3 regions of the Brevundimonas sp. Soil_N_31 genome follow, and region 3 is predicted to be linked to each of the others. Evidence: predicted binding sites of a transcription regulator. Region 3 holds the regulator's gene; each other region holds the start of a gene.
The links. The regulator LexA, encoded in region 3, represses DNA repair genes until DNA is damaged. The targets are predictions, from matches to a motif close to ATGTTCNCNANNTGTTCT.

Region 1 (10,275 bases), on a different contig from region 3:
CCTTGGTCACTTCCAGCGTGTGAACGTGCAGGTCGCCGCCGTGCTTCTTGGTGTCGAGAACTCGGCCTTTGCCGCCGCTCCAGACGAAGGCGCCCTTGTCGCCCGCCTGACCGCCGCCTTCGCCGTAGAAGGGGGTCTTGTCCAGCAGCACCTCGACCGTCTCGCCGGTCGCGGCGGAGGGGCTTTCGGCGCCGTCCTTGACGATGGCGATGACCTTGCCTTCGCCGGTTTCGGACTCATAGCCGGTGAACTGGGTGCCGCCGTGCTGGTCGCGCAGGGCCAGCCAGGCGCTGGCCGAGGCCGTCTGGCCCGAGCCCTTCCAGTGTTCGCGCGAGCGGTCGCGCTGTTCGGCCATGGCGGATTCGAAGCCGTCGACGTTGACGCTGAAGCCGCGACGACGGGCCTCGTCCTGCGTTAGGTCCAGCGGGAAGCCGTAGGTGTCGTACAGGGTGAAGGCCGTCTGGCCGTCCAGCATGTCGCCGGCCTTGAAGTCGCTGGTGGCCTGATCGAACAGGTTCATGCCGCGACCCAACGTGGTGCGGAAGCGGATCTCTTCCTGCTTCAGCGTGTCCTCGATGAAAGCCTGGGCGCGGCCGAGCTCGGGGTAGGCCTCGCCCATCTCCTCGACCAAAGTCGGCACTAGGCGGTGCATCAACGGATCGGCGGCGCCCAGCAGGTGGGCGTGGCGCATGGCGCGGCGCATGATGCGGCGCAGGACATAGCCCCGGCCCTCGTTCGAGGGGGTCACGCCGTCGGCGATCAGGAAGGCGGTCGAACGCAGGTGATCGGCGATGACCCGGTGCGACGGTGCGCGCTCGCCCTCGGCCTTGGTGTGGGTCAGCTCTTCCGAGGCCGCGATCAGATTGCGGAACAGGTCCACTTCATAGTTGGAGTGGACGCCCTGCAGCACGGCGGCGATGCGCTCCAGACCCATGCCGGTGTCGACCGATTTCTTGGGCAGTTCGCGAACGATCTCGTCGTTCTCCTTTTCGAACTGCATGAAGACGTTGTTCCAGATCTCCACGAAGCGGTCGCCGTCCTCGTCCGGCGAACCGGGAGGGCCGCCGAAGATATGGTCGCCGTGGTCGTAGAAGATTTCCGTGCACGGACCGCTCGGCCCGCTGTCGCCCATGGCCCAGAAGTTGTCGGCGGTGGGGATGCGGATGATCTTGTCGTCCGAGAAGCCGGTGATCTTCTTCCAGATGTCGAAGGCTTCATCGTCGGTGTGATAGACGGTGACCAGTAGGCGCTTGGGATCGAGGCCGAACTCCTTGGTCAGCAGGGTCCAGGCGCGCTCGATGGCGTGGTCCTTGAAGTAGTCGCCGAACGAGAAATTGCCCAGCATTTCAAAGAAAGTATGGTGACGCGCGGTATAGCCGACGTTGTCCAGGTCGTTGTGCTTGCCGCCGGCGCGGACGCATTTCTGCGAGCTGGTGGCGCGGTTGTAGGGCGGGGTGGCGGCGCCGGTGAAATAGTCCTTGAACGGCACCATGCCCGCGTTGACGAACAGCAGCGTCGGGTCGTTCTGCGGCACGAGCGGAGCCGACTGCACCTTCTCGTGGCCGTCGGCGGCGAAGTAGTCGAGGAAGGTGGAACGGATCTGCTTCAGGCTGGTCATGGGCGTATCGCTCTGGAACTCGGGCGCGCGGGAGGAATGTCGGAACCGGCGTCATATAGGGATTTTGCGCCGAACGCATCACTGGCGCGTGATCCTGCGGGCGCGGCCGTGTTTTTACGCTCGAGGACGCTCTAATCGTGCAGGCGACGCGGCGAGACGATCAGGCCGTCCGCGTCGGCGTAGAGCCAGTCGCCGGGGGTGAAGATGACGCCGCCGAAGGCGGTGGGGATGTCGATCTCGCCGATGGCGTCGCGATCGGCGCGCAGGGGGATGGTTCCCAGGGCTTTGACGCCGACGTTCATGGTGTTGATGACGGCTGTGTCGCGCACGGCGCCGTGGACGACGATCCCGGCCCAGCCGTTGTCGATGGCCAGTTTGGCTAGGTTGTCGCCGACCAGGGCGCGCTTGAGCGAACCGCCGCCGTTGACCACCAGAACCGCGCCTTGACCGGGGCGCTCCAGCGTCTGGCGGACCAGGGCGTTGTCGTCCAGCACGCTGAGGGTGCGGATCGGGCCGTGGAAGGCCGTGACCTGGCCGAAGCTGCGGAAAGGCGTCTGGCAGACCTTCACCACGTCAGGATGGGCGTCGCAGAGGTCGGCGGTGGCAGGGGGCATGGCGTTCCTTCTTCTTTATCAAGAATCGTTGTTATGTGATCTGGTCTGATGGATGTTTCAGACTTTAATTTAGGGAGAATACGCGTGCGCACGCTAACCAAATTGGCAATGTCCGGAATTCTTCTCGCCATGACCGCTTCGCCGGCGGTTGCGTTCAATTCATGGGAGTATGTGTACTATTATACATTCTATTCGGACGCATCCATGACGACCGTCGTGGGGTATGGGAATGATGTTTGCATGGAATCGGGAGGCAATGTGACGGTAATTACGCCCCTGTTCCCTACGCCTTACTATACGGCCGAGCGGGGGCACGAGTGCCGTCCTGGGGGACCGCTTTGAGCTGAGGTCAATTTTCAGCTTGGGGAAAAAAAGAGGCCCGCCCGAAGCAGGTCGGGCGGGCCGGTCTCCGTTCGACCGGCCCCGCGGGGTCGGTAGGCGGGTCGCGAGGCGGCGAACGGAGAAGCTCTGGCCGTCAGGATGCCCCTTGCCTTCCGCCGTCATCCTCGGGCTTGATCCGAAGATCGGATCGTCAGCGCGATCACGGCTGGAAAGGAAGAGGACGCTGCCTGGCTGGATCCTCGGGTCAAGACCGAGGATGACGGCGTTGGGGGTGGCGGATCAGCCCTCCAGATCCTGACCTTCGTCCGGCTCGGGCGCGCCCAGCATGTCGTCGGCGATCTTGGCCGTCGACTGGCGCACGGCCTTCTCGATGGCGAGGGCCATGTCGGGGTTGTTCTTGAGAAACTCCTTGGCGTTCTCGCGACCCTGGCCGATGCGGGTGGAGTCGTAGGAGAACCACGAACCCGACTTCTCGATGATGTTGGCCTTGACCCCCAGGTCGATGATCTCGCCGATCTTGGAGATGCCTTCGCCGTACATGATGTCGAAGATGACCTCGCGGAACGGCGGGGCGACCTTGTTCTTGACCACCTTGACGCGGGTGGTGTTGCCGACGACCTCGTCGCGGTTCTTGATCGCGCCGGTGCGGCGGATGTCGAGGCGCACCGAGGCGTAGAACTTCAGCGCATTGCCGCCCGTCGTCGTTTCCGGCGAGCCGTACATGACGCCGATCTTGTGACGGATCTGGTTGATGAACAGGACGATGCACTTCGACTTGGAGATCGAGGCCGTCAGCTTGCGCAGGGCCTGCGACATCAGGCGGGCCTGAAGGCCGGGCAGGCTGTCGCCCATCTCGCCCTCGATCTCAGCGCGGGGCGTCAGGGCGGCGACGGAGTCGACCACCACGATGTCCACGGCGCCCGAGCGCACCAGGGTGTCGACGATCTCCAGCGCCTGCTCGCCCGCATCGGGCTGCGACACCAGAAGGTCGTCGAGGTTCACGCCCAATTTCTGAGCGTAGACGGGATCGAGCGCGTGTTCGGCGTCGACGAAGGCGGCCACGCCGCCCTTCTTCTGGACCTCGGCCACGGTGTGCAGGGCCAGGGTCGTCTTGCCCGAGGATTCGGGGCCGAACACCTCGATCACCCGGCCGACCGGCAGACCGCCGATGCCGAGCGCCATGTCGAGACCCAGAGAGCCGGTCGAGACGCTCTCGATCTCGGCCACCTGTCCGGCCTTGCCCAGTTTCATGACCGAGCCCTTGCCGAAGGCGCGATCGATCTGTGCGATCGCCGCCTCAAGAGCGCGTTGTTTGTCGCCGTCTTCTTTACCCACGAGCTTCAGTGCCGCCTGTGACATTGGTTTTCTCTCCCTTGCCATGATTCCCATCTGACTTCGGGAGAGACCCGCCACGGACCCGCTCCCTCGTTGAGCCGGACTATGGACATGGTTTGTTCTTGTTCGCAAGATGTTCTCGTGAACTGAACGAGAACAAATCTGTGCGATGCGACCGAAATTGACGCATTAGCTCTTTTGTCGGCCGAATTGATCCAACAGCCAAGCTCGCGCGTTAGGCAGGGCATGACCGACATTGAGACCTCCCTTTCCGCCGAGCCGGCGAAGCCCGCCGTCCTGACCATCCGCAACGCCCGCATGGGCGATGTCGCCGGGGTCAACGCCCTGGTGGCGCGAGTTTACAAGGACATGCCGCCCTATACGCCGGGGATGCTGCGCGGCCAGATCGCCACCTATCCCGACGGGCAGTTCGTGGTCGAGTTCGAGGGCGAGATCGTCGGCTACGCCGCCAGCTTCCGCATCGACGAGGCCTCGGCCATGGGGCCGCACAGCTGGGACCAGATCACCGGCGGCGGCTATGGCGCGCGCCACGATCCGGCGGGCGCGTGGCTGTACGGCATGGAGGTCTGCGTCGACCCCGCCCGACGCCGCCTGCGCATCGGCCAGCGCCTGTATGACGCGCGCCGCGACCTGTGCGAGGCGCAGAACCTGAAGGGGATCGTCTTCGGCGGCCGGATGCCGGGGCTGGCGCGTCGCCGGGCCGCCTATCCGGACCCGAACGCCTATGTCGAGGCGGTGCGCGACCGCAAGGTGAAGGATCCGATCATGGCCTTTCACCAGCGTTCCGGGTTCGAGCCTGCGGGGGTGCTGCTGAACTATCTGCCGTCGGACAAGGCGTCGCTGGGCCATGCGGCGCGCTGGGTCTGGCGCAATCCCTACTATGTCGAGGCGACGGGCAAGGGGGCGGCCTTTGCGGTGAAGGAGACGGTGCGCGTCGCCACCGTCCAGCTGCAGATGCGCAAGGTCGAAAGCTTCCGCGAGTTCATGGACAACGTCGAATATTTCGTCGACGTGGTGTCGGATTATCGCGCCGACTTCGTGGTCTTCCCCGAGCTGTTCACGCTTCAGCTGCTGTCGCTGGAGACGAAGAAGCTGACCCCGGCGGAATCGATCGAGGCCCTGACCCGCTACACGCCGCGCTTCGTCGAGGCGATGCGCGAGCTGGCGGTAGGCTACAACGTCAACATCATCGGCGGCTCGCACCCGACGCGGACCGAGGACGGCGAGATCCAGAATGTCGCCTACGTCTTCCTGCGCGACGGCTCGGTGCATGAGCAGGAGAAGATCCACCCGACCCCGAACGAGCGGCACTGGTGGAACATCAAGGGCGGCGACCGCGTCAACGCCATCCCTACCGACTGCGGGCCGATCGGGGTGATGATCTGCTACGATTCCGAGTTCCCCGAACTGGCGCGGCGTCTGGCGGACGAGGGGGCGCGCATCCTGTTCACCCCCTTCTGCACCGACAACCGGCAGGGATATCTGCGGGTGCGTTACTGCTCGCAGGCGCGGGCCATCGAGAACCAGTGCTACGTCGTGCTGTCGGGCAATGTCGGCAACCTGCCCAACGTCGAGAACATGGACATCCAGTATGCGCAGTCCTGCATCCTGACGCCGTGCGACTTCCCCTTCGCGCGCGACGGGGTGGCGGCCGAGGCCAGCGAGAACGTCGAGACGGTGACGGTGGCGGATCTGGACCTGTCCGACCTGGCCTGGGCCAAGGCGCAGGGGACGGTGCGGAACCTGAGGGATCGCCGGTTCGATCTGTACAAGACGGTGTGGACGGATGGGGGGTGACCTTGCCGCCGCTCATCCCGGCGGACGCCGGGATCCAGTAAGAGCAGCGCGCACGAGGCCTGGTGTTCATGCCGCGCGTTTGAGGCCAAAGCACTGGGCCCCGGCGTCCGCCGGGGTGAGCGGATTATGAGGGCCGCTTCGCCGGGCTGTCCCGGAAGCGGGGCGCGGGCGCGGGCTGCACCACGCCCTGCGCGGTAACGAAGGCCTCGCGGGCGCGGTTGTGCGGGTGGTCGGGGGCCTCGGTCATGGACAGGACGGGGGCGACGCAGGCGGCCTGGGCGTCCGGATCATTGCACCAGTCGTCGCGGGTGCGGGTGCGGAAGACGGCGGCCAGCTTGTCCTTCAGCCTCGGCCACTGAGCCGGGTCGAAGGGCATGGCGAAGTCGGGATCGCCGCCCAGCCCCGTCAGCCGCATCAGGGCGATGTAGAAGGCCGGTTCGATGGCGCCGACGGCGAGGTATTTGCCGTCCGACGTCTCATAGACCTCGTAAAACGGCGCGCCGGTGTCGAGCAGGTTGACGCCGCGCTCGTCGCGCCACGCCAGGCTGGGCGGCAGGGGCGCGGGCAGGTTCTGGCGGAAGCCCCAGATCATGCTCATCAGCAGGGATGAGCCGTCGGTCATGGCGCAGTCGATCACGTCGCCGCGTCCGGTGCGCTGGGCCTTCAGCAGGCCCGCGACCATGCCGAAGGCCAGCAGCATGCCGCCGCCGCCGAAGTCGCCGACCATGTTGATCGGCGGGGTCGGCTTCTCGCCCGCCCGCCCGAAGGCGTGCAGGGCGCCCGAGACGGCGATGTAGTCGATGTCGTGGCCCGGCGCCGGGGCCAGCGGCCCGTCCTGACCCCAGCCGGTCATGCGGCCGTAGACGAGGCGCGGATTGTCGGCCAGCAGCGCATCGGGGCCGAGACCGAGACGTTCCATCACGCCGGGGCGGAAGCCCTCGATCAGGCCGTCGGCGGCGCCGGCGAGGTCGCGGATCAGGGCGGCGCCCTCGGGCGTCTTCAGGTCGGCCTCGACCAGACGGGCGCGGCTGCGGTTCAGGGGATCGCGCGGGTCGGGCGCGGCGCCGGGGCGGTGGACCAGCACCACCTCGGCCCCATGATCGGCCAGCATCATGCCGCAGAAGGGGGCGGGGCCGATGCCGCCGATTTCGATGATGGTCAGGCCGTCGAGAGTTCCGCTCATGTCCGGCACTGAAGCCGAGGCGGGCGGCCCCGTCCAGCCTTGGCGAACAAGCCTTGAACTGAACGAAGCCGCCTCTTCGGGGGGAGCTGAATGATGAACCCACTCACCCCGGCGGGCGCCGGGGCCCAGTGCTTTGGCTGAGCGGCGCGACCGTGCTGGCTGGCGCGGCGCGCGTTGCTCTTACTGGGTCCCGGCGTCCGCCGGGATGAGCGGATTTAGGGAGTCTAGGCCGCCCGGTTCTTCACCAGATCGTCCACCACCGACGGATCGGCCAGGGTCGAGGTGTCGCCCAGGGCGCCCAGTTCGTTCTCGGCGATCTTGCGCAGGATGCGCCGCATGATCTTGCCGGAGCGGGTCTTGGGCAAACCCGGCGCCCACTGGATCACGTCCGGCGCGGCGATGGGGCCGATCTCCTCGCGGACCTGGGCGATCAGGGCCTTGCGCAGGTCTTCGGTGGCCTCGACCCCCTTGTTCAGGGTGACATAGGCGTAGATGCCCTGACCCTTGATGTCGTGAGGGAAGCCGACGACGGCGGCCTCGGCCACATCGTCGTGCAGGACCAGCGCGCTCTCGACCTCGGCCGTGCCCATGCGGTGGCCCGAGACGTTGATAACGTCATCGACCCGCCCGGTGATCCAGTAATAGCCGTCCGCGTCGCGGCGGCAGCCGTCGCCGGTGAAATACTTGCCCTGATAGGTCGAGAAATAGGTCTCGAAGAAGCGCTGGTCGTCGCCATAGACCGTCCGCATCTGGCCCGGCCAGCTGTCGGTGATGCACAGATTGCCCTCGGTCGCGCCGTCCAGCACGCCGCCCTCGGCGTCGACGATCTGCAACTCGACGCCGGGCAGGGGCTTGGTCGCCGAGCCGGGCTTCAGGTCCGTGGCGCCGGGCAGGGGCGAGATCAGGGCGCCGCCCGTCTCGGTCTGCCACCAGGTGTCGACGATGGGCAGGCGGCCTTCGCCGACGACCTCGTGATACCAGCGCCAGGCCTCGGGGTTGATCGGCTCGCCGACGGTGCCCAGCAGGCGCAGGGACTTGCGGCTGGAGGCCTTCACCGGGGCGTCGCCCTCGCGCATCAGGGCGCGCAGGGCCGTGGGGGCGGTGTAGAAGATGTTGACCTGGTGCTTGTCCACCACCTCCCAGAAGCGGCTGACGGTGGGATAGTTGGGCACGCCCTCGAACATCAGGGTCGTCGCCGCATTGGCCAGGGCGCCGTAGACGACATAGGTGTGGCCCGTGACCCAGCCCACGTCGGCCGTGCACCAGAAGACCTCGCCGGGGCGATAGTCGAACACCAGCTCATGCGTATAGCTGGCCCAGAACAGATAGCCGCCGGTGGTGTGCAGCACGCCCTTGGGTTTTCCGGTCGAGCCGGAGGTGTAGAGGATGAACAACGGGTCTTCGGCGTTCATCGGCTCGGGCGCGCAGTCGGGCGAGGCCTTGTCCGTCTCGACGCCCCAGTCCAGATCGCGGCCGGCGACGAAGGGCACGTCTGCGCCGGTATGGCGCAGGACGACGACGGTCTTCACGCCCGCGACCTTCTCCAGCGCCTTGTCGACATTGGCCTTGAGCGGAACCTTCTTGCCGCCGCGGCAGCCCTCGTCGGCGGTGATGACGAAGGTCGACTGGCAGTCCTCGATCCGCCCGGCGATGCTGTCGGGCGAGAAGCCGCCGAAGATGACCGAATGCACGGCGCCGATGCGGGCGCAGGCCAGCATGGCGTAGGCCGCCTCGGGGATCATCGGCAGATAGATGGTGACGCGGTCGCCCTTCTGGACGCCGTTGGCCTTCAGCACGTTTGCCAGGCGGCAGACGCGCTCGTGAAGCTGGCCGAAGGTGACGGTTTCGCTGTCGGTCGGTTCGTCGCCTTCCCAGAGGATGGCGACCTCGTCCTTGCGGGCGGGCAGGTGGCGGTCGATGCAGTTGACCGAGGCGTTCAGCACCCCGTCCTCGAACCAGCGGATGCGGAAGTCGGCCTTGTTGAAGGAGACGTCCTTGATCTTGGTCGGGAAGGTCATCCAGTCGAGGCGTTCGGCCTGTTCGGCCCAGAAGGCCTCAGGGGTCTCGCGCGCCTGCATCCGGGCCGCTTCATAGCCGGCGCGGTCCATGTGGGCGCGGGCGGCCAGTTCGGCGGGGACGGGATAGATTTCCGGATCAGACACGCGATTTTCCTCCAGCAGTCTTTTTCTTTTGCGACTTCAGAAGCCGTATTTGGCGAACAGGATCAGACGGGTCATGTCGCCGTCCAGCCCTGACTCCAGTTCGCGATCAGCGAACATCACCTCGGCGCCGACATCAAACGCCGTGACCGGCGACCAGATCAGATTGGCGTGAAGGCTCTGGGCCGAGCGGTTGACGCCTGTGCCGGTCAGGGCCGTGTCGTTGTCCACCTTCTGCGTCGACCAGATCAGGCTGGAGCGCCAGCCGGGCGCCCAGACGTGGCGATAGGCGGCGAAGCCCGCGACCACGCCGATGGCCTCCAGATCGCCCGAGGCGTCCAGCACCGCGTCGTTGGAGAAGTTCAGCCCGACATAGCGGCCGATGCCTTCGCCGCCTGTCAGCATCAGGCGAATGTCGTCCTGCGCCCCGACCTTGAACTTGGCCGAGGCCGACACGCCCCAGCCGGTGGCGGTGGAATCGATGTTGGTCGCCGGGTTCTGATACTTCAGCTGGCGCACCAGCCCGGACAGCTGCACGTCGCCCCACGGGCGGCTCAGCGCGTAGCGGGCGGTCAGGTCGGGCAGGCTGTTGTCGTCGGCCACGATGCGGGCGCCGCCGCCGAAGGGGGTAACGGTGGTCTCGGGGTTCTCCAGCGCGATGGAGAAGGGGCCGCGCGTGTAGCGGACCTGGGCCTGACGGGCGAAGACCGTGCCCTCGGCCGCGCCGACGAAGTCCGCCGATTCCGGCAGGACGGCGGTGTTCTGGAAGTTGGTCCACTCCTGACCGATCAGCCAGTTGTCGATGGTGACGAAGGCGCGGCGCAGGGCGGGGTTCGAGCCGCTGGTCGTGCGCTGGTCGCCCGAGCCGGGCAGGGTCTGGAAGTCCATCTCCAGCCGCGTGCCGATCTTGCGACCGCCGACCACGCCGTCGGTGGTCAGCCAGAAGCGGGTCTGGCGGGCGTTGAAGTCGGTGGCGACGTCTTCGTCCGCACCGCCGACCGGGATGGAGCCGGGCAGGTGGTAGTCCCGCAGGGCGTCGCCGTTGGCCGGGTCGCCGCCGGAATAGCTGGAGGCCATGGCGTCGACCTTGATGAAGCCGCCGAACTTCACCGTGTGGTCGCCGATGCGGAAGCCGTCCGAAGGCGCCGCCGGGGCGGAGACCGGCGTCGGCGCAGGCGCCGGCCGCGTCTCCAGGCGGATGATGTC
Region 2 (10,275 bases), on a different contig from region 3:
CGGGCATGACCGACGCCCGCCCGACTTCGCCAGTCGTTGCGCCGGTCAGGCGCCCAGCGGCGTCGATCAGGCCCAGACCGACGAGATGGGCTCGAACCTCGCGCCAGCCCGTCGAACCAAAACCGTGGATCACGACTCGATCCTGGTCCAGCAAGAGGGAGACTGACCGGTCCGCCCTGCTGTGACCCGGCGCCGGCACGCTGGCGGTTCGTCCACCGTGGTGAAGGTCGCCGCCAAGGGCGGCGACGATGTCATGGAGCCCCGTGGCGAGGATCATGACGTCCTCACATCAGGCCGAGGGCGCGAAAGCTCTTCGTCCCTTCCCGGCCGACGACCACATGGTCGTGGACCTCGATGTCGAAGATGCGTGCGGCCTCGAGAATCCTCCGGGTCATCTCGATATCCGCCCGCGACGGCGTCGGATCGCCGGAAGGATGATTATGAACCAGGATCATGGCCGAGGCGGACATTTCGAGCGCCGTTCTCAAGACCTCTTTGACGTAAACGGGCGCGTGGTCGGTCGTGCCCGGCGCCCGATGCTCCTCGCGCATCAGGACATTGCGTTTGTCGAGATAGAGGACCCGGAACTCTTCCCGGGGAAGATGGGCCAGGGCGACCCGGAGATAGTCCACGAGCGCGCTCCAGGAAGACAGGACGGGACCCCGGCAGGCCAGATCGCGCGCCATGGCCGAAGCCAGAGATCTCGCTCTGGCGATGTCGGAGACCGCCGCGTCGGAAAGTCCCTGAGCGCGCAGGATCGGGCCTGTTGTCGCCGCCACCCCGGCGAGGGAGCCAGTTCGCGCAAGCAGCCGTCCACCGACGAGACGGGCGCGCTTGGCGCCCAGCCTCGTTTCCAGAAATCCTGCCAGGATTTCAAGATCGGGATGGTCCGGCCGGGCGCTTCGTGATCGCCGGGCGTTTCGCGTGGTCACGGGCAGGGCGTTTCCCGGCGCGTCGCCGGCATGGGGCTTGATGCTCATCTGAGGGTCCTCGTCGCCGCTCCGGTTTGGAACGCCCCCTGGCTCCCTTCCTCCTCCTCCCGATCGCCGCTGGACCGAGGCAGACTCACATTCCCCGGACCCTCCGGGGCCTTGAGGCTTTGTTGACGAAGGCGGTCTCAGGATCGCGCAAAAGGGAGAAACGGTCATGACCCCCAAGAAGAGGCGGCGGATCGGGGAGGCGCTCAGGCAGCGAGCCGGGCAATGGCGCACGCGCATAGGCTTCAGCCTGCTTATAGCCCTGGCCTTCTGGCCCATGGTCGGTCTGCGCTTCGCCCTGATCTGGACCGTCGCCTATGTCCTGGTCCAGGCAGGGGAAAGGTTCGTGACAGCGGTCTGGACCGCTTCGCCGCGGCTGAGGCGCCGGCTCGCTCCGATCGGCGTCAGCCTGGTCCTCTCCAGCAACCTCCTCTTCGCCGTCTTCGCCCTGCGCCAGGCCATGACCCTGGAGACCCAGGGCCTGGTCTGCGCCGCTCTTTTGCTGTCCGGCGCCCTGATCAACGGCCTCATGGTGACCGCCGGTTCCCGGACGATCACGGCAGTGACGCTGGGTCCTCATCTGTGCGCGCTTGCGGCCCTGCCCGTCTTCATGCGCATCCGGTACGACCAGCTCCTGCCTGCCCTGCAGCTTCTGGTCGCCGGCCTGCTGCTGGCGGCGGCTACGGTCGCGGCTGTACGCGGCCTGTCCGCCGCCCTCGCCCAGCGCCGGACAGCCGAGGCGACGGCCGTCGCCGCGCGTCGTCTGGCCGAAGCGGCCAGCCGCGCCAAGAGTGATTTCATCGCCAATATGAGCCACGAGATCCGGACGCCCCTCAATGGGGTGATCGGCATGGCGCGCGCCCTGTCCCATGCCGACCTGCCCCCTCGTGAAAAGGAGCAAAGTCTCCTGCTGGTCGATTCCGGCGAAGCCCTCCGCGTCCTGCTCAACGACATGCTGGACCTCTCCAAGATCGAGGCCGGCAAGCTGACGATCGACGCCCGTCCCTTCGCTCTCCGCCCGATGCTCGAGGGCGTCACCCGCCTCTTCGAACCAGCGGCCGCCGCCAAGGGATTGACGATCGGCCTCGAGATCGCACCCGGCCTGGCCCGGACCTGGATCGGCGACGAGGCGCGCATTCGTCAGATCCTTTCCAATCTGGTCTCGAACGCGGTCAAGTTCACGAGTACGGGAGGCCTGGTCGTAAGCGCGGCCCCCGCAGGCGGCTCCAGCGGATCGGCAGCCTTCGCGGGGCTTCGGCTCGCCGTCGTCGACACGGGCCCGGGCATAGATCCCGCCCAGATGGATCGTCTCTTCCAGAAATTCGTCCAGCTCGACGAATCCTCCACCCGTCGCCGTGGCGGCACGGGACTCGGCCTCGCCCTGTGCGCGGATCTCACCTCCCTGATGAAGGGCGAGGTCCAGGCCCGACGCAGGCCGGGCGGCGGCATGGAGTTCGTCGTTCTCCTGCCGCTGAAGACCGGTCAGACCGATTTCGCCGAGACCCCGACCCTCAAGCCGGCTGCGCCGGCCGTCGGCGACGGCGACGGCGCGCCGCTATGGGTTCTTGCCGCCGAAGATCACCCCACCAATCGCAAGGTTCTCGAACTCCTGCTCGAGCCGAGCGGCGTGCACTGTCGGTTCGTGGAGAACGGCCAGGAAGCGGTCGAGGCCTGGCGCGGGCAGGACTGGGACATCATCCTGATGGACGTGCAGATGCCTGTGATGGACGGCCTCGCCGCGACCCGCGCCATCCGTTCGGAGGAAGCTTTCCGCGGCCGCCGGCGAACGCCCATCATCGCTCTCACGGCCAACGCCCTGCAGCACCAGCAGGTAGAATATGCGGCTGCGGGGATGGATGACTTCGTCGGTAAGCCCATACAGCCGGATCGCCTGTACGCGGCGCTGACCCGGGCGGCCGAACAATCCGCGCCTTCGACCCGGTCAGCGGACGCCGCCCAGGCCTAGTCGCGGCGAAGTGGGAGCAGCCGCTTTACCGCCGGCCGTCCGACCGAACGCACCGCGAGGGCGCCCGGCATGCGATTTAGCGGAACCCCGAGTCGGCCGGATCGTTTGATGCGCCAAATCGAGGTAAGCGGCGTGAATTCATACTTTTGCATTGTTAACATGCCCGGCGTTCCCGCGCGCGAAATCAGGGTGCTGGACGTGCGCGACGACGCCTCGGCCATACAGGCGCTGGCCGCTGTCGCGGACGAATGGATCGGCTTCGACACCATCTGCCTCTATCAGGGTGAACGCTTCATCCAGGTGCTGAGCAATCCTGCCCTGGGCTTCCCCCAGGACGCACTGGCCCTCCCGCAAGACCCGACGCCATGGGCCGAGGCGGCCTGAAGCCGCGCCCCCTCATTCTTCCTGGCCGGCGAACCAGGCCGCATAGCCGGTATTGCGCGCCAGGCGACGATTGACGTCAGGCGCGCCGTCGCTCCACCACGGCGGCCCCCTTTCGCCGAGTGAGACCTTGGCCGCCTCCACCTCTTTGCGAGCGAGCGAAAGGGCCTGTTCATCCCCTGCCCGCACGGCGTCCCGCACCGCCCTGCGGGCGCGCATCAGGTCATCTACGAGACGCTGGCGCGCCTCTGGGGCGAGAGACGGGTTGGAACATCGCCACAGTCGCCCCCGCACGACGAAATACCGCCCGTCCGGCGTAACGGGATGGGGGTGATCGTCCCTCAACTGGCGCGACGGCGCGGCGAGGCTCGAGACGCCTTGGCCGGCGCGGGCGACTTGGGCGTGCGTCCACGTCCCTTGGTCCGCGGAGCGGCCCCCTGGAGACTGGCGCGAAGGGCGGCCATGAGGTCCACGACATTGGTGTCTTCGGGCTCGGCCGAGCGAACCGGCTTCTGGCCCTTCTGCTTGGCCGCGATCAGGGCCTTGAGCGCCTCCTCGTAGCGATCAACGAACTGGTCAGGATCAAAGGGTCCGGCCTGCTGCTCGATGATGCGCCGGGCGATGTCGATCATGGCGGGATCGGGCGGCTTGTCCGATATCGCTCCAAAGACGTCCCGAGTGTCGCGCACCTCCCCACGGGTGCGCAGGGAATAGGCCAGAATGCCTTGGTCGCGAGGCTCCAGAGCCAGAAGGCGCTCGCGTGTCGAAAGCACCACCCGGCCCAGGGCGATCTTGCCTTCCGACCGCATGGCCTCGCGGATCACGCCGAAGGCTTCTTCGGCGATCGCCCCGGCGGGAGCGAGATAATAGGGGTTGTCCCAGTAGAGCCGATCAATCTCGTCGGCGGGGACGAACCGCTCGATGTCGATCGTCTTGGTGCTCTCGAGCTTGACCGACTTGATCTCCTCGTCGGTGAGCAGGATATACTCGTCCTTGGCGACGGCATAGCCCTTGACCAGAGACGACCGCTCCACGGGCCCGGTGTCGGGATCCGTCGTCACCATGCGGATACGGTTATTGGTCTCCGGATTGATGAGGTTGAAATGAACCTCCCCTCCCGAATTGCTGGCCGTATAGAGGGAGACCGGACAGGTCACGAGAGACAGACGCAGGTGTCCCTGCCATGTGGGGCGAAAGGCCATGATCCGAACTCCTGGCGAACATCAGGCTCGCCACCTCGGATTCAACACCGTCCCCCGGAATTCGCTCCGTCCCGATTTCAGGGTCGCAGACCGGCCGGCGTCAGCCGCAGGGTTCGGCCTGACCGTCGCCGAGGTCGATGACGAAGCAGTGTTCCTGACCGCCCTCCATCTCCGCCACAAAGACCCGGATCTCGTCGTCGGCGTCCACGGGCGGCGCATAGATTTCCGTGTAGCCGACGGCGGCGGCCTCGAAACTCGGCGCCTCTATGACATGTCCGTGGGCCCGTCCCACGCCCTCGGCATAGGCGAAATAGCGATGCTGTGCAGCTTCGACCATGGGCTCTCCTCCTCAAGTGAATGCGGCAGGCGACAAAAGGATTCCATGATTCGTCCGGGGATAAGCCTTTCTCCTGATTGACTCCGTCCCGGAATGAGAACCAGAACATAACAGGAACATTATAGACCTCGGAAAGGAGGCCGTCATGCACGTCCGGCCTGTCGCCGAGCTGGCCGCCTTGCGCGCCCGCATTGAAAGCCTGGAGACACCCGGTCGGTCCCGCGCCGGCGTCCTGCCCTTCGGCGTCCCTATCGTCGACGCCGCCCTGCCCCAGGGCGGGCTGGCTCTCGGCGCCTTGCACGAGGTGGCCGGCGGCGGCGACGGAGCGGTGGACGGCGCGATCGCCGCCCTCTTCGCCGCCGGCATAGCCGCCCGCCTGCCGGGCCAGGTGCTCTGGTGCCTGACCCGACCTGATCTCTTCGCCCCGGCCCTGCAGCAGGTCGGGCTCGCCCCGGACCGGGTCCTCTATCTGGAGGCCGGCGACGAGAAGAGCCTGATGGCCTGTTTCGAGGAAGGCCTGCGACACGGCGGCCTGGCCGCCGTTGTCGCCGAGACCGCTCGCCTCTCCATGACCGCCTCGCGCCGCCTCCAGCTCGCCGCCGAAAGCTCGGGGGTCACCGCCATCGCCGTCCGGCGCTGGCGGCGCGCGAGCGAAGCCGCCGACTTCGGTCAACCAACAGCGGCGGTCACCCGATGGCGGGTGACCGCCCAGCCCTCCTCGCCCCTCCCCGCGCCTGGCGTCGGCCGCCCGCGATGGTTCGTCGAACTCCTCCGCTGTCGCTCCGGCGACTGCGCCGATTTCTCTCTGGAAGCCTGTGATGAAAAGGGTCGTCTCGCTCTACCTCCCGAACTGGCCGATCGATCGGCTGCGCCGGCGGCTGGGGTCCGCCGCACCGCCGCCTGAGACGCCGACCGTTCTTGTCGGGCGGGATCGCCGTCGACGGATCCTTACGGCCTGCAATCCAGCCGCCCGGGCCCTGGGCCTGCGCCCCGGCATGGCCTCGGCCCAGGCCCATGCCCTTGTCCCCGGCCTGGAGCCCTTTGACGCCGCTCCCGCAGAAGACGCAGCGGCGCTTGAGCGGCTCGCCCTGTGGGCGCTGCGCCGCTACGCCCCGGTCTGCGCGGCGGATGCGCCCGACGGTCTCGCCATCGACGTCACGGGCGCCGCCCATCTCCGGGGTGGAGAGGAGAAACTCCTGGCCGACATGGAAACGCGCCTGGAGGAAGCCGGCGTCCGCGCCAGGGCGGTCGTCGCTCCCACCTATGGCGCGGCCCATGCCGCCGCACGTCATGGCGGCCCCGCCGTCATCGCCGAGGGCGAGATCGGCCAGTCTCTGTCCAACCTGCCCCTCGCCGCCCTGCGCCTTTCGCCGGACCTCATCCAGTCCTTGGGCCGCATGGGCTTCGAGACCATCCTGGATCTGGAACGCCAGCCCCGCGGCCCCCTGACGCTCCGCTTCGGGCCCGAGGCCGGCAAGCGCCTGGACCAGGCCTTTGGTCGGACCTTCGAACCGATCATTCCCGTCATCGAGACCGAACAGCCCCGGGTGGAGCAGGTCTTCGCCGACCCCATAGGCGCGCCCGAGACCTTGGCGCGCTACGTCGGTCTCCTGACAGACGCGCTTTGCGCGCAGCTGGAACGACAGGGCCTGGGCGTACGCCGCCTCGACTGGCTCTGTCATCGTGTCGATCATCGCATTGAGGCCGTCCGCGTCGGTACGGCCCGGCCTGTGCGGGACCGTCGACGCCTGATCCGACTGCTGCAGGACAAGATCGAGACCGTTTCGCCCGGCTTCGGCATTGAGCGGATGACGCTGACGGCCTCGATCGCCGAACCCCTGGACTGGCGGCCAAGCCCCTCCAGCCTGGCGGATGAGGCGGCACCTGACGTCTCGGGCCTGGTCGATCTGCTGGCCAATCGCATCGGCGCCCGCAGCCTTTACCGCATGGCGCCTGCAGAGAGCGACGTCCCGGAACGATCCGTCCGCAAGACGGCCCCGCTCGCGGGCCCCTCCCTGGCCGCCTGGGCTCCGGACTGGCCGCGGCCGGTGCGTCTCTTTCCTTCGCCCGAGCCGGTCCAGACCATGGCGCTCCTGCCCGACAATCCCCCGACCCATTTTACGTGGCGCGGCGTGCGGCGACGCATTCGGCGGGCCGACGGGCCGGAGCGGATCTACGGCGAGTGGGGCCGGCGCGACGCCGAGATGTGGGCTGTCCGGGACTATTTCCAGGTCGAGGACGAGGCCGGTGAACGCTTCTGGCTGTTCCGGGCGGGCGACGGCCTCGACGCCCGGACCGGCTCCCAGGCCTGGTTCATCCACGGGCGGTTCGGATGAGGTACGCCGAGCTCCAGTGCGCCTCCCACTTCTCTTTTCTGAGGGGGGCCAGCGCTTGCGAGGAGTTGTTCGCCGAGGCGGCCGCCTGCGGTCTCGACGCCCTGGCGGTGACTGATCGCAACAGCCTGGCCGGGATCGTTCGCGCCCATGAAGCGGCCAAGGCCGCGGGGGTGCGCCTGATCGTCGGCTGCAGTCTGGAGCTGACCGACGGCGCCGTGGTCCTCGTCTATCCGACCGATCGGACCGCCTATTCGCGCCTGACCCGCCTGCTGACCCTTGGCAAGCAGAGAGGCGGCAAGGGCCGCTGCTTGCTGGACTGGGAGGATCTCGCCGGTCATGCCGAAGGCCTGGTGGCCATACTGGCGCCCGACCGGCCGGACGCCGCGGCCCGCCGTCGGCTCGAGCGGATGAAGGCGGTCTTCGGCCGGAACGCCCACGTCGCCCTCGCCCTGCGTCGACGTCCGCGAGACCAGATGCGCCTTCATGAGCTGTCATGCCTGGCGGCTGAAACCGGCGTCGCGACCGTGGTCGTCAACGACGTCCTCTACCACCATCCGGACCGCCGCATCCTGCAGGATGTCCTCACCTGCATCCGGGAAGGTTGCACCATCGACAGCGTCGGCTTTCGCCGCGAGCGTTCCGCCGACCGGCATCTGAAGCAGGCCGTCGAGATGCACCGCCTGTTCCGGGCCTGGCCCGAAGCTTTGGCCCGAACCCTGGAGATCGCCGACCGGTGCCGCTTCTCGCTCGACGAGCTTGCCTACCAGTACCCTGAAGAGGCCGGCCTCCCCGGAATGACGCCCCAGCAGGCGCTAGAGCACCTCACCTGGGAGGGCGCGAAGACCCGCTATCCGGAGGGCCTGCCCGAAAAGGTCCGGAAGAGCCTGGAGCATGAGCTGCGCCTGATTGCGACGCTCGAATACGCCCCCTACTTCCTGACGGTCCACTCCATTGTTCGTTTCGCCCGCAGCCAGGACATTCTTTGCCAGGGCCGGGGCTCTGCCGCCAATTCAGCGGTCTGCTATGTGCTGGGCGTCACCTCTATCGACCCTGAACGCAACGACCTCCTGTTCGAACGCTTCATCAGCCAGGAGCGCAAGGAACCTCCGGACATCGACGTCGATTTCGAGCATGAGCGTCGCGAGGTCGTCATCCAGTGGATATTCGAGACCTACGGGCGTCGCCACGCCGCCCTGTGCTCTACCGTCATCCGCTACCGGTCGCGGGGCGCGCTTCGCGACGTGGGAAAGGCCCTGGGACTGTCCGAAGACATCATCAAGGGCCTGTCGTCCCAGGTCTGGAGCTATTCCAGCGAGGGCGTCGAGGACCGGCACGTCGAAGCGCTCAACCTCAACCTCGCCGATCGCCGTCTGCGGCTGGCCCTTGATCTGTCGCGTCAGTTGATCGGCTTCCCGCGACACCTTAGCCAGCACCCCGGCGGCTTCGTCCTGACCCACGACCGCCTGGACGACCTGGTTCCCATCGAGCCGGCGGCGATGAAGGATCGCCAGGTCATCGAATGGGACAAGGACGACATCGACGCCCTGAAGTTCATGAAGGTCGACGTCCTGGCCCTCGGCATGCTGAGCTGCATGAAACGCGGCTTCGATCTCCTGGCCGAACATAAGGGCGTCGCCCTCGACCTTGCGACTATTCCGGCTGAGGACCCCCTGACCTACGCCATGATCCGAAAGGCCGACACCCTGGGCGTCTTCCAGATCGAAAGCCGCGCCCAGATGGCCATGCTGCCTCGGATCAAGCCGCGCACCTTCTATGATCTGGTCATCCAGGTGGCCATCGTCCGGCCCGGTCCCATCCAGGGCGACATGGTCCATCCGTATCTGCGGCGTCGCGAAGGCCGCGAGGCGGTGGACTATCCCCGGCCCGAGCTGGAGAAGGTGCTGGGCAAGACCCTCGGCGTCCCCCTCTTCCAGGAGCAGGCCATGAGGGTCGCCATTGAATGCGCCGGCTTCACCGCCTCCGAGGCCGACCAGCTCCGCCGCGCCATGGCCACGTTCAAGTTCACGGGCGGGGTCAGCCACTTCAAGGACAAGTTGGTGGGGGGCATGGTCGAGCGCGGCTATGCGGCCGAGTTCGCGGAAAAGACCTTCAGCCAGCTTGAGGGCTTCGGCTCCTACGGCTTTCCTGAAAGCCACGCCGCCTCCTTCGCCCTGATCGCCTATGCCTCGTCCTGGCTCAAGCGTCATCACCCGGACGTCTTCTGCGCCGCCCTCCTGAACGCCCAGCCCATGGGCTTCTACGCCCCGGCGCAGATCGTCCGCGACGCCCGGGAACACGGCGTCGAGATCCGCCCCGCCTGTATCAACGCCAGCCGCTGGGACTGCACCCTCGAAAAGACCAGCGACAGTCGTTTCGCCGTGCGGCTGGGCCTGCGGATGGTGCGAGGCCTCGCCAATGCCGACGCGGCCCGCATCACGGCGGCGCGGTCGGAACGTCCCTTCGCCTCCGTGGACGATCTCTGGCGCCGCGCGGCCGCGCCCGCCGCCAGCCTGGTCCGCCTGGCCGAGGCCGACGCCTTCCGCCCTTCGTTGGGGCTGGAACGGCGCGAGGCGCTCTGGGCCATCAAGGCCCTTCGGGAAGCGCCTCTGCCCCTTTTCGCGGCCGCGGACGCTCGGGAGGGATCGGTCCAGGCGGAAGTGCCCGAAGCCACGCCTGACCTGAAACCGATGACGCCCGGTCGGGAAGTGGTGGAAGATTACGGCCACCTGGGCCTGACGCTGCGCGAACATCCCCTGAGCTTCATTCGGGGCGATCTTCAGCGGCGACACGTCATGACCTGCGCCGAGGGCACGGCCATGCGCGATCGCCGCCTGACACGGATCGCCGGCCTGGTCCTGGTGCGACAGAAGCCCGGCAGCGCCAAGGGGGTGATGTTCATCACTATCGAGGACGAGACAGGGGTCGCCAATCTCGTCATCTGGCCCAGCCTCTACGAGGCCCAGCGCCGTGTCGTCCTCTCTTCAAGCCTGCTGGTCGTCGACGGCAAGGTCCAGCGCGAGGGCGAGGTCGTCCACATCGTCGCCACCAGGCTCCATGACGGCTCAGACCTGCTGGC
Region 3 (10,275 bases):
GCCGTACCCGAGGCCAGTCTGGAGATGGCCTTGACGATTCTGCTGGAGAACAGCCGCCAGGTCGGGGCGGGCGAGGTCGCGATTACCGCTCGTGTCGAGGACGAACAGGTCTGCCTGCGGGTAGCGGACGACGGACCCGGCGTGGCCGAGGGGGACGCCGGGCGTATCTTCGAGCCTTTTTTCACGACCCGCCGAAGCGAAGGCGGCGCAGGTCTGGGACTGTCGATCGCCCGTTCGCTTCTACGAGCCAATCATGCGGACCTGGTGTTGAAGTCCGCCTCAAAAGGAGCCGCTTTCGAACTCGTTCTGCCGTGTTCGCTTGGATGAGACGACCTCTGACGGAACAGGAAACGACGCGTCTGGACGCCAAAGAAAAAAGCTGAGTTCACGCTATGTGTCGGCCGCACACTTTCAGTCCCGCTCATCCCGGTGGACGTCGAGATGAGGGGGAGGCAATCGCCAGCACTCAGCCTCCAATTCGGTCAAGAAAAAACGCCGGAGCTTGCGCCCCGGCGTTTCTGCATTTCGCGCTGTGCGCGGTCTTAGCCGCGTTGGGCCAGCGGCACGTAGTCGCGTTCGGTCGGGCCGGTGTACAGCTGACGCGGGCGGCCGATCTTCTGCGACGGATCGGCCATCATTTCCTGCCACTGGGCGATCCAGCCCACGGTGCGCGCCAGGGCGAACAGCACGGTGAACATGGTGGTCGGGAAGCCCATGGCCGACAGGGTGATGCCCGAATAGAAGTCGACGTTCGGGAACAGCTTGCGCGAGGTGAAGTACTCGTCCTTCAGGGCGACGGCTTCCAGCTCCTTGGCGACCTGGAACAGCGGGTCGTTCTCGCGGCCCGTGGCGGCCAGCACTTCATAGGCCGACTGCTGCATGACCTTCGCGCGCGGGTCGTAGTTCTTGTACACGCGGTGGCCGAAGCCCATCAGCTTGTAGCGCTTGTCCTTAACACCCTGAATGAATTCAGGAATGCGGTCCGGGGTGCCGATTTCCTTCAGCATGTTCAGCGCCTCTTCGTTGGCGCCGCCGTGCGACGGGCCCCACAGGCAGGCGATGCCGGCGGCGATACAGGCGAAGGGGTTGGCGCCCGACGAGCCGGCCAGGCGGACGGTCGAGGTCGAGGCGTTCTGCTCGTGGTCGGCGTGCAGGATGAAGATTCGGTCCATGGCGCGCACCAGGGCCGGATCGACGTGATAGTCCTCGGCCGGCACGGCGAAGCACATGCGCAGGAAGTTCTCGGCGTACGACAGGTCGTTGCGCGGCGAGATGAACGGCTGGCCGATATGGTACTTGTACGCACGGGCCGCGATCGTCGGCATCTTGGCGATCAGGCGGATGGCCGAGATGTTGCGCTGGACCGGATCATGGATGTCCAGGCTGTCGTGATAGAAGGCCGACAGGGCGCCGACGGTGCCGACCATGATCGCCATCGGGTGTGCGTCGCGGCGGAAGCCTTCGAAGAAGCGGTCGAACTGGGCGTGCAGCATGGTGTGGCGCGTGACGCTCTGCTCGAACTCTTCGAACTGGGCGGCGTTCGGCAGTTCGCCGTGCAGCAGCAGGTGGCAGACTTCCAGGAAGTTGGACTTGGAGGCCAACTGGTCGATGGGGTAGCCGCGGTGCAGCAGCACGCCTTCATCGCCGTCGATATAGGTCAGGCCCGATTCGCAGGCCGCCGTGGAGGTGAAGCCGGGATCGAAGGTGAAGGCGCCGGTGCCGCCGTACAGCTTGCGGATGTCGATGACGTCCGGGCCGGTCGAGCCGGAGAGGACGGGAAGCTCAATGGACTTGTCCTGATAGGACAGGGTCGCCGAGCCGGCGGGTTTCGCTTGTTCAGTCATCTAGGCCCCTTGTTCTTCTTTCGACCGGCGCGCGGGGAGGCGGACGGCCTGAGTTGGTTATGGGTGATCACTTAGTCTGTTGCAGCGCATCATCCAAGCGTCCGAGACTTTCGTCGCGCCCGAGCGCGCAGAGAGTGCGTGCGATATCTGGCGACGTCGAGCCGCCCGTCAAGGCGGCGCGCATGGAAGGTCCGATTTTTCCGAAACCTACGCCTTCCTCTTCAGCGAAGACCTTAAGCTCGGCTTCCAGAGCAAAGACGTCCCAGCTCTGGAAAAGACCCAGTCGTTCACGCAGTCGTGAAATATGCTGCCCGCCTTCGCCTTGCAGCAAACCGGCCGATTTCTCGTTTAAGGCGAGCGGACGCACCTGCAACACGAATGCCGTCTGATCGGCCAGTTCGGGGATGGTCTTGGCGCGATCCTTGACGAAGGGCATGGCGCGAAGAAGCCGTTCCTCGTCGTCCGGCTGCAACGTGCGGCCGCGCGCCAGATGGGCGTCCAGGGTCAGCTTGGCCAGGCGATCGTCGTCCGCCAGACGCAGCCAGTGGGCGTTGACGTGGGCCAGCTTGTCGAAGTCCAGGCGGGCGGGGGCCTTGTTGACGCCGGTCAGGTCGAACCAGGCCAGCGCCTGCTCGTCGCTGAACAGTTCATCGTCGCCGTGCGCCCAGCCCAGGCGGGCCAGATAGTTGCGCATGGCCTCGGGCAGATAGCCCATGTCGGCGTATTCGTGCACCGCCTGGGCGCCGTGGCGCTTGGACAGCTTGGCGCCGTCCGGGCCGTGGATCAGGGGGATGTGGGCGAAGGTCGGCCGCGTCCAGCCCAAGGCGTCGTAGATCAGGCTCTGACGGGCGGCGTTGTTCAGGTGATCGTCGCCGCGGATGACGTGGGTCACGCCCATGTCGTGGTCGTCCACCACCACGGCCAGGTTATAGGTCGGCGCCCCGTCCGAGCGCAGGATGACCAGGTCGTCCAGCGACGCCGAGTCCCAGCGCACGGTTCCCTGCACGGCGTCATCGACCGCGACGGCCTGATCCAGCGGGCGGCGGAAGCGCACCGTGTGCGGCTTGGCCAAATCGTCGACGCTCGGCTCCCGGTCGCGCCAGGGCGAGACGAAGTCGCGGCCCTCGGCCTTGGCCTGGTCGCGCAGGGCCGTCGTCTCGTCGGCGGTCAGGAAGTCGCGATAGGCGTGGCCGGTCGCCAGCAGTTCATTGACCACATCGCGGTGACGGTCGGCGCGAGCGAACTGGAAGACCGGTTCTTCGTCGCCGAACAGTTCGAGCCAGGACAGACCGTCGAAGATGGCCTTCACCGCTTCGTCGGTCGAACGTTCGCGGTCGGTGTCCTCGATGCGGATCAGGAATTTGCCGCCGCGCCCCTTGGCGTACAGCCAGTTGAATAACGCAGTTCTCGCCCCGCCGATATGCAGGTAGCCTGTGGGCGAGGGGGCGAAGCGGGTGACGACGGTCGAGGAAGGGGAGGTCATAGAGGCAGGGTCCATAGGGCAGGGTCTTATACGCCCGCCCGTGGGGAAGCGAACCCTTATGGCCCGGTTATTTGACAGTCTTCGCCATGACGTGCGGGCGCAGGCGGATCGCTGGCCCCTGTGGTCGTCCGTCTGTTTCGGTGCAGGGTGCGCCGCCTATTTCACGCTGAAGGATGAACCGGAGACGTGGCCGCTGGCGGCGGCCGCCGTCGTGTTGCTGGGCGCCTGGATCGTCGGACGCGTGCGAGGGCTGCCGCGTTGGGGGACTTTAGCTCTGCTGATGCTGGCCTGTTTCTGCGGCGGCATGGCGGTCGCCAAGTTGAGGGCTGTAGCCGTGGCGGCGCCGATCGCACCCGTCGACATGAAGCCTACGCAGCTCGAGGGCTGGGTTACGGACGTGGACTCGCCGGGCCAGAACGGCGCCCGCGTCGTCGTGGCGCCGGTGCGGGTGCGCGGACTGGCGCCTGAGGCGACGCCCGAGCGATTGCGGGTCACGGTGAAGGGGACGCCGCCGCCGCCCGGCGCGGCGATCCGCGTCTTCGGCATTCTGAACCCGCCGCCGCCGCCGGCCAGCCCCGGCGCCTATGACTTCGGCCGCAACGCCTATTTTCAGGGCATGGGCGGGACGCTGTTCGCCCTGGGGCCGACGCGCGCCGCCGATCTGACGCCGCCGCCCTGGCGGGTGCGGATGGCGATGAAGGTCAACGCCGTGCGCTACGCCCTGGCCGAGCGGATCGTGGCGCGCCTGGGCGAGCGGACCGGCGGGGTGGCGGCGGCCATGACCACGGGGCACGAGACCTGGATCCAGAGCCCGGACCTGGACGCCATGCGGGATTCGGGACTGGCGCACATCCTGTCGATCTCGGGCCTGCACATGGCGGTCGTGGGGGGCTTCGTCTTCTTCGCCGTGCGTCTGCTGGTCGCGGCCTGGCCGTGGCTGGCGTTGCGCGTCTCGGGCAAGAAGGTTGCGGCGATCGCAGGCCTGATCGCGGTCGGGACGTACTTGGTGATCTCGGGGTCGCCGCCGCCGGCCGAGCGGGCGGCGGTCACGGCCTCCATCGCCTTTCTGGCCGTATTGGCCGACCGGCAGGCGGTGACGATGCGGGCGCTGGCGGCGGCGGCCTTCGTCGTGCTGTTGCTGCGGCCCGAGGCCGTGGTGACGCCGGGCTTCCAGATGTCGTTCGCGGCGACGGCGGCCCTGGTCGCCCTGGTCGAGGTCTGGCCGCGCCGCATCCGAGAGTTCGCCGCACCCTGGCCCATCGTCGCCGTGCAGCGGTTCGGCAGTTGGCTGCTGGCGGCATGCGCCGCCAGCCTGGTGGCGGGCATGGCGACGGGACCGTTCGCCATGCAGCATTTCAACCGCACCGCCGTCTATGGGCTGATCGCCAATCTGGCGACGGCGCCGTTGGCGGATTTCGTCATGATGCCCGCGCTTGCGCTGGGCGCGGCGTTGGAGCCGCTGGGCCTGGGCGCGCCCTTCCTGTGGCTGGCGGGCAAGTCGGTGGATGTCATGCTGGCGATCGGCCATTGGGCGGCGGGTCTGCCCGGCGCGGTTCAGGCGATCGCCAGCGCCCCGGCGGCGGCGCTGCCGGTCGCTTTCATGGGCATACTGTTCATGTGCCTGTGGCGCGGACGGTGGCGCTGGCTGGGCCTGCCGTTCGCGGCAGCGGTGGTGATCTGGCCGCGCCCGGCGCCGCCGGATGTCTGGATCGGCGACGGCGGGGCGAATGCGGCGTATCGGCAGGGAGAGCAGGCGGTCGTGATGCGGCCTGCGGTGCGCCAGTTCGCCAGTGATCTGTGGTCCCGCCGACGGGGGCTGGAGGCGGTCGGGCGGCCGGGCGAAGGGTGGACCTGCAAGCGGTCCTTCTGCGCGCCGGAGGGCGAGGAAGGCGCGCTGGCGCTGTGGTGGGGCAAGGCGCCGCCTAGCGAGACGCAGATGGATCAGATGTGCCGCAGCGCCGAGGTGGTCAGCGTGCGGGCCGTGGTCGCGGTCCTGCCGTCGTCATGCGAGGGGCGGCTGGTGCTGGACGGCGCGGATCATGCGCGCGGCGGTTCGGTGGAGCTGTGGCGCGATGGGGCGGGCGGCTGGCGCGCCCTGTGGGCGGCGGAGGTGCGGGGACGGCGGCCGTGGAGCGGGGCTCACTCCTAACCGCTCATCCCGGCGGACGCCGGGATACACGCGCTATCGCTGGCCAGATGAGGCCAGAGGACAGGCAAACTTCCAGACGACCCGCTTGAAGCCAAGGCACTGGATCCCGGCGTCGGCCGGGATGAGCGGGATGGGGGAGGGCCTCAGTGATAGCGGCGCAGCAGGCCGACCAGCTTGCCTTGAACCTCGACCTGATCGGGGCCGAAGATGCGGGTCTCATAGGCGCTGTTCGCGGGCTCGAGGGCAATGGACTGGCCCTTCTTGCGCAGGCGCTTCAGCGTGGCTTCCTCGCCTTCGACCAGGGCGACGACGATCTCGCCGGAAGAGGCGTTCTCCACCCGTTTGATGATGACTGTGTCGCCGTCGAGGATGCCGGCCTCGATCATGGAGTCGCCTTCGATCTCGAGCAGGTAGTGCTCGCCCGCGCCCAGCATGGCTTCGGGGACGGGCAGGCGCTCGCGCTCGTGCTGGATGGCGGCGATGGGAGTGCCGGCGGCGATCTTGCCCAGCAGCGGTAGGTCGCGCACGTCGTTGGCGGCCTCGGCGACGGCGGGGCGCGGGTTCAGGCCGCCGCCCTGGATCACGTCGGGCTTGAAGGGCGCGCGGCCATTGGCCGGGGCGGCGGTCGTCGCCTGTTCCGGCAGCTTCACCACCTCCAGCGCGCGGGCGCGGTGGGCGAGGCGGCGGATGAAGCCGCGTTCCTCCAGCGCCGTGATCAGGCGGTGGATGCCCGACTTGGACGCCAGGTCCAGCGCCTCCTTCATCTCGTCGAAGGATGGCGAAACGCCCGTCTCCCGGATGCGCTCATGAATGAACATCAGGAGTTCGTGCTGTTTCTTCGTGAGCATGGCGCAGAATCCAGAACAAGGCGTGAACCGTTGATGATGTTCTGTAAGTGTTCTGGTTAAAAGTCAACTAACGCCACGCTGAACCCCCGCGCCCGCCGCATGACGGGCGCGGGGCCGGGTCTTATTGCGCCGGAGCGGCCGGGGCGCCGTCCTTGTAGCGCGCGAACCATTCGATCAAGGCGTTCATGCGGGCGGCGTTCTGGGACGGGCGGACGGCCAAGCTGTGGCCGACGCCGGGGATCTTCACCAGGGCTGTGGGCACGCCGCGCAGCTGCAGGGCGGTGTAGTACTGCTCCGACTCGCTGACGGGTGTGCGATAGTCCTCGTCGCCGACGACGACCATGGTGGGGGTCTTGACGTTGCCGACCAGCGACAGCGGCGACCGGCGCCAGTAGGCCTCCGGGTTCTCCCACGGATATTCGCCGAACCAGTAGCGGGCGAAGAAGGCCGGGTTGTCGGCCGTCAGCACGAAGCTGGCCCAGTCGATGACCGGCTTCTGGACGACGGCCGCCTTGAAGCGGTCGGTCTTGCCGACGATCCAGCTGGTCAGCACGCCGCCGCCCGAGCCGCCGGTGACGAACAGCTTGTTCGGGTCAGCGATCCCCTGAGCGATAATGGCGTCGACGCTGCTGATCAGGTCGTCATAGTCGTTCGACGGATAGTTGTGGTGGATCAGGTTGGCGAACTCGTCCCCATAGGAGGTCGAACCGCGCGGGTTGACCGACAGCACGGCATAGCCCGCGGCGGCGAACAACTGGTTGTCGGTGGCGAAGTGCGGGCCGTAGGCGGCGAACGGGCCGCCGTGGATCTCCAGCACCAGGGGATAGCGCTGGCCCTCGACATAGTCGGCCGGGAGAGTCAGCCAGCTTTCGACCGCGCGTTGATCGTGGGAGGAGGCGACCTGGATGCGGCGCACCTCGCCCAGGCGGCGGGCGCTGAGGAAGTCGGCGTTCAGGCGGGTCAGCTGGGTGCTGCGGCCGCCTTTCAGGACGTGAACGTCGGCCGGGCGGCTGGAGTCGCCGCGCGTATAGGCGATGGCGCCGTCGTCGGCCACGGTGAAGCCGCCGCCGGTATAGGGGCGGCCGAAGTCGTCGCCGGTCAGATCCTCGATCAGGGTTGTGACGGCGCCGTCCAGCGACACGCGGGCGACCTTGGTGCGGCCCTGATCGTCATAGGCGACGTAGACCGAGCGGCCGTCGCGGCTCCACACCGGAGACTGGACCGAGCGATCGAGGCTTTCGGTCAGGACGCGGCTGTTCGAGCCGTCGGCGTCCATCACATGGAGGCGGGTGTTGTGATAGCCCATCCGCTTGTCGTCATAGCCCAGGTAGGCGATGCGGCGGCCGTCGGGCGAGGCGACGGGGGCGTTGTCCGGCCCGGCGCGGCTGGTCAGGGCGGTCAGGCCGCCGGTCTGGACATCCAGGGCGAAGACTTCGCTGTCGGCGGCTTCGCGCTGCCAGTCGGGGCGACGGTTGGCGCTGAGGTAGAGGGTGCGGGAATCGGCCGACCAGGACAGGCCGCCGCCGTGGTGGAAGTCGCCGTGCGTCAGTTGGCGCGCACCGCCGCCCTGCGACCCGACGACGAAGACGTGGCGGAAGCCGGGCTTCAGATAGCCCTGGCCGTCGGAGCGGTAGGAGACGCTGTCGATGATCTCCAGCGGCGGCGCCCACTGGGCGCCCTCGGGCTTGGCCAGGGGCGATCCGATCTTGGGCTTCTCGCCGGGGACCAGGACGGAATAGGCCAACTGCTCGCCGTTGGGCGACCAGCTGACGCTGGACGGGGTGTTGGGCAGGTTGGTGACGCGGACCGATTCGCCCGACGCCATCCAGCGCACGAACAACTGCGGCGCGCCGCCCTCGGCGCTGGAGATGTAGGACAGGCGCGTACCATCCGGCGACCAGCGCGGCTGGCGGTGCGACCCGGCCGAGGCGATCAGGGGCGAATGGCGGCCGGTTTTCACGTCGATCAACCAGATGGTCGGGCGCATCCGGTCGGTCATGATGTCGGCCGTCTGGCGGACATAGGCGATCTGCCCCCCGTCCGGGCTGATCTGGGCGTCGGAGGCGACCTCCATGCCGAACAGATCTTGCGCGGTGAACAGGCCGCGGTCGGCGGTCGGCAGGCTGGGCGCGGCGGCCGTTTGGGCGGTGGTTTGCGCCATCGCGGGCGCGTGGGCGCTGAGGATCAGGGCGCAGGCCGCCCAGGCGAACTTGTTCATTTGAAACCCCCTCTGGTTGAGAGGGATCATAGAAAGGCCCGAGTGCGCCACAAGACATGGAAAGGGCCGCCGGAACGAATCCGGCGGCCCATTTTCATTCGGGTTCCGAAGAAAAGTCAGAACTTGAAGCTGGCCCGCAGCAACAGGGTGTAGCGGACGTAGTCTTCCAACAGCTCGGCGTCGCCGGTGATGGCCAGCATGCCCAGGTCGTTGCCGACATTCAGACGGAAGCCTAGGATCGGGCCGCCGCCCTCGATGCTGGCGGGATCCAGGGTGAAGGAGTCGCCGCCTGAGGCGAAGCGGGCGATGGTCTTGCCTGCATCGACAGAGAAGTTCTGGCGCCAGCCGACGCGCAGCTCCGGACGAATCCAGCCGTCTTTGCCGAATCCGTAGCCGATGTTGACGGCGGCCACGCCCGAGAACAGATGGCCGTCGCGCTCGTCGATCTTCAGGTCGAAACCGTCGCCGCCGCCTTCTTCGGTGCGAGCGTCTTCGCTCAGCGAGAAATACTCGACATAGACTTCGGGACGGACGTTCACCCGGCCGAAGTGGCGTTCGTACGAGGCGCCCCCGGCTGCGGCGAGGGTGAAGCCGTTCCAGTCGGATTCGTTCTTCAGGTTGACGCCGTCGGCGACCAGCTTGCGCGTGGCGCTGAAGGAAGCGTAACCGCCGGCGGCACGGGCCCATGTGGTCCAGTACTGACCCTGGGCGCGCCAGTAGAGACCGAGTTCCAGCAGATTGGCTGACAGCACTTCCTCAGCCGCCGATTCCGGGTCTTCCAGATCCGACGAGGTGAAGGCCGCCGTCAGACCGAAAGCGCCCATGTTGGTGCCGCGCTCGACGCCGCCCGCGAGGCCGAAGCCTTCCGAACGGAAGCCGTAGGTGTCGGTCTTGTCCTTGTCGGCGTAGAAGTTGATCTCCTGCACCCAGGCGCTGGTCTCGCCCGGCGCGGCGGCGGCGTTACGGCCGGTCAGGGCGCGGGTCACGGCGTCCACGCCGCTGGCCAGGGACAGCAGCGGGCCGCCCGAATGTTCGGGCAGCAATTGCTGGTAGATGTTGAAGAAGCCGTCGCGGTCCGTCTGGTTCAGCATGGCGGCGCGGATGACTTCATTGTCAGCCAGGCCAGCGTACAGAACGTCATAGGCCGATGCTTCGGCCTTGATCATGCCAGCCTCTTCGGCCGTGCGCTTGCGCGCATCGACGGTCAGCTTTCCTGCAGCCTCATCGACGTTCGCGCTGACGACGAAGGCGTAGGGCGAGTTGGACTGCAAGGCGGCCTGGTCGATGTCGCCGACGTTCAGGTCGCCGGCCTCGATAATGGTGAAGGAGGTCGGATCCTGGATCAGAGAGTTGAACCGCACGCCGAGACCGGCGCCGTCGGCCAGATCGGCCGAGCCGCTGACCTTGAAGCCGCCAGAAGCCTGGTTGGCGGGATCCAAGGTCACGATCAGATTGCCGTCAGCGCCGACGTTCAGGTCGCTGACTTGAAGTTGGCCCGTGTGGCGGGCGTCGAGCGTGCCCTTGGAGATATCAATGTCCAACTGGCCGTCGCCGTTGGACAGCTTGCCAGTCACGACGGCGCCGCCGCTGATCGACAGGCGGTCGGCGCCCGTACCGAAGGAGATGTCGCCGTTGATCGTACCGTTGCGGATGTCCAGCACGTCTGCGCCTGAGCCGAGGCGGATGTCGCCGATGATGGCTGGTTCGTTGGCGTCCGGAACACCGTCCTTGTC

Region 1: the regulator LexA is predicted to act here: its motif matches at 4,032-4,049, upstream of recA (recombinase RecA).
Region 2: the regulator LexA is predicted to act here: its motif matches at 4,966-4,983, upstream of AC3A3G_RS14880 (ImuA family protein).

The regions. Positions count from the first base shown of each region.
Region 1 is NZ_JBDGLE010000004.1:70,152-80,426, forward strand. Features, by position in the region: gene alaS (alanine--tRNA ligase) at 1-1,618, opposite strand, end outside; gene rraA (ribonuclease E activity regulator RraA) at 1,750-2,232, opposite strand; gene recA (recombinase RecA) at 2,854-3,933, opposite strand; gene AC3A3G_RS07895 (GNAT family N-acetyltransferase) at 4,156-5,727, shown strand; gene AC3A3G_RS07900 (CaiB/BaiF CoA transferase family protein) at 5,852-6,910, opposite strand; gene acs (acetate--CoA ligase) at 7,135-9,072, opposite strand; gene AC3A3G_RS07910 (DcaP family trimeric outer membrane transporter) at 9,109-10,275, opposite strand, start outside.
Region 2 is NZ_JBDGLE010000010.1:12,078-22,352, forward strand. Features, by position in the region: gene AC3A3G_RS14845 (DUF7146 domain-containing protein) at 1-277, opposite strand, end outside; gene AC3A3G_RS14850 (JAB domain-containing protein) at 285-1,256, opposite strand; gene AC3A3G_RS14855 (ATP-binding protein) at 1,147-2,943, shown strand; gene AC3A3G_RS14860 (hypothetical protein) at 3,103-3,327, shown strand; gene AC3A3G_RS14865 (hypothetical protein) at 3,340-3,543, opposite strand; gene ku (non-homologous end joining protein Ku) at 3,666-4,526, opposite strand; gene AC3A3G_RS14875 (DUF5961 family protein) at 4,627-4,863, opposite strand; gene AC3A3G_RS14880 (ImuA family protein) at 5,009-5,767, shown strand; gene AC3A3G_RS14885 (Y-family DNA polymerase) at 5,682-7,199, shown strand; gene AC3A3G_RS14890 (error-prone DNA polymerase) at 7,196-10,275, shown strand, end outside.
Region 3 is NZ_JBDGLE010000002.1:232,529-242,803, forward strand. Features, by position in the region: gene AC3A3G_RS04190 (sensor histidine kinase) at 1-327, shown strand, start outside; gene gltA (citrate synthase) at 543-1,844, opposite strand; gene gltX (glutamate--tRNA ligase) at 1,912-3,327, opposite strand; gene AC3A3G_RS04205 (ComEC/Rec2 family competence protein) at 3,386-5,476, shown strand; gene lexA (transcriptional repressor LexA) at 5,620-6,324, opposite strand; gene AC3A3G_RS04215 (S9 family peptidase) at 6,446-8,542, opposite strand; gene AC3A3G_RS04220 (autotransporter outer membrane beta-barrel domain-containing protein) at 8,659-10,275, opposite strand, start outside.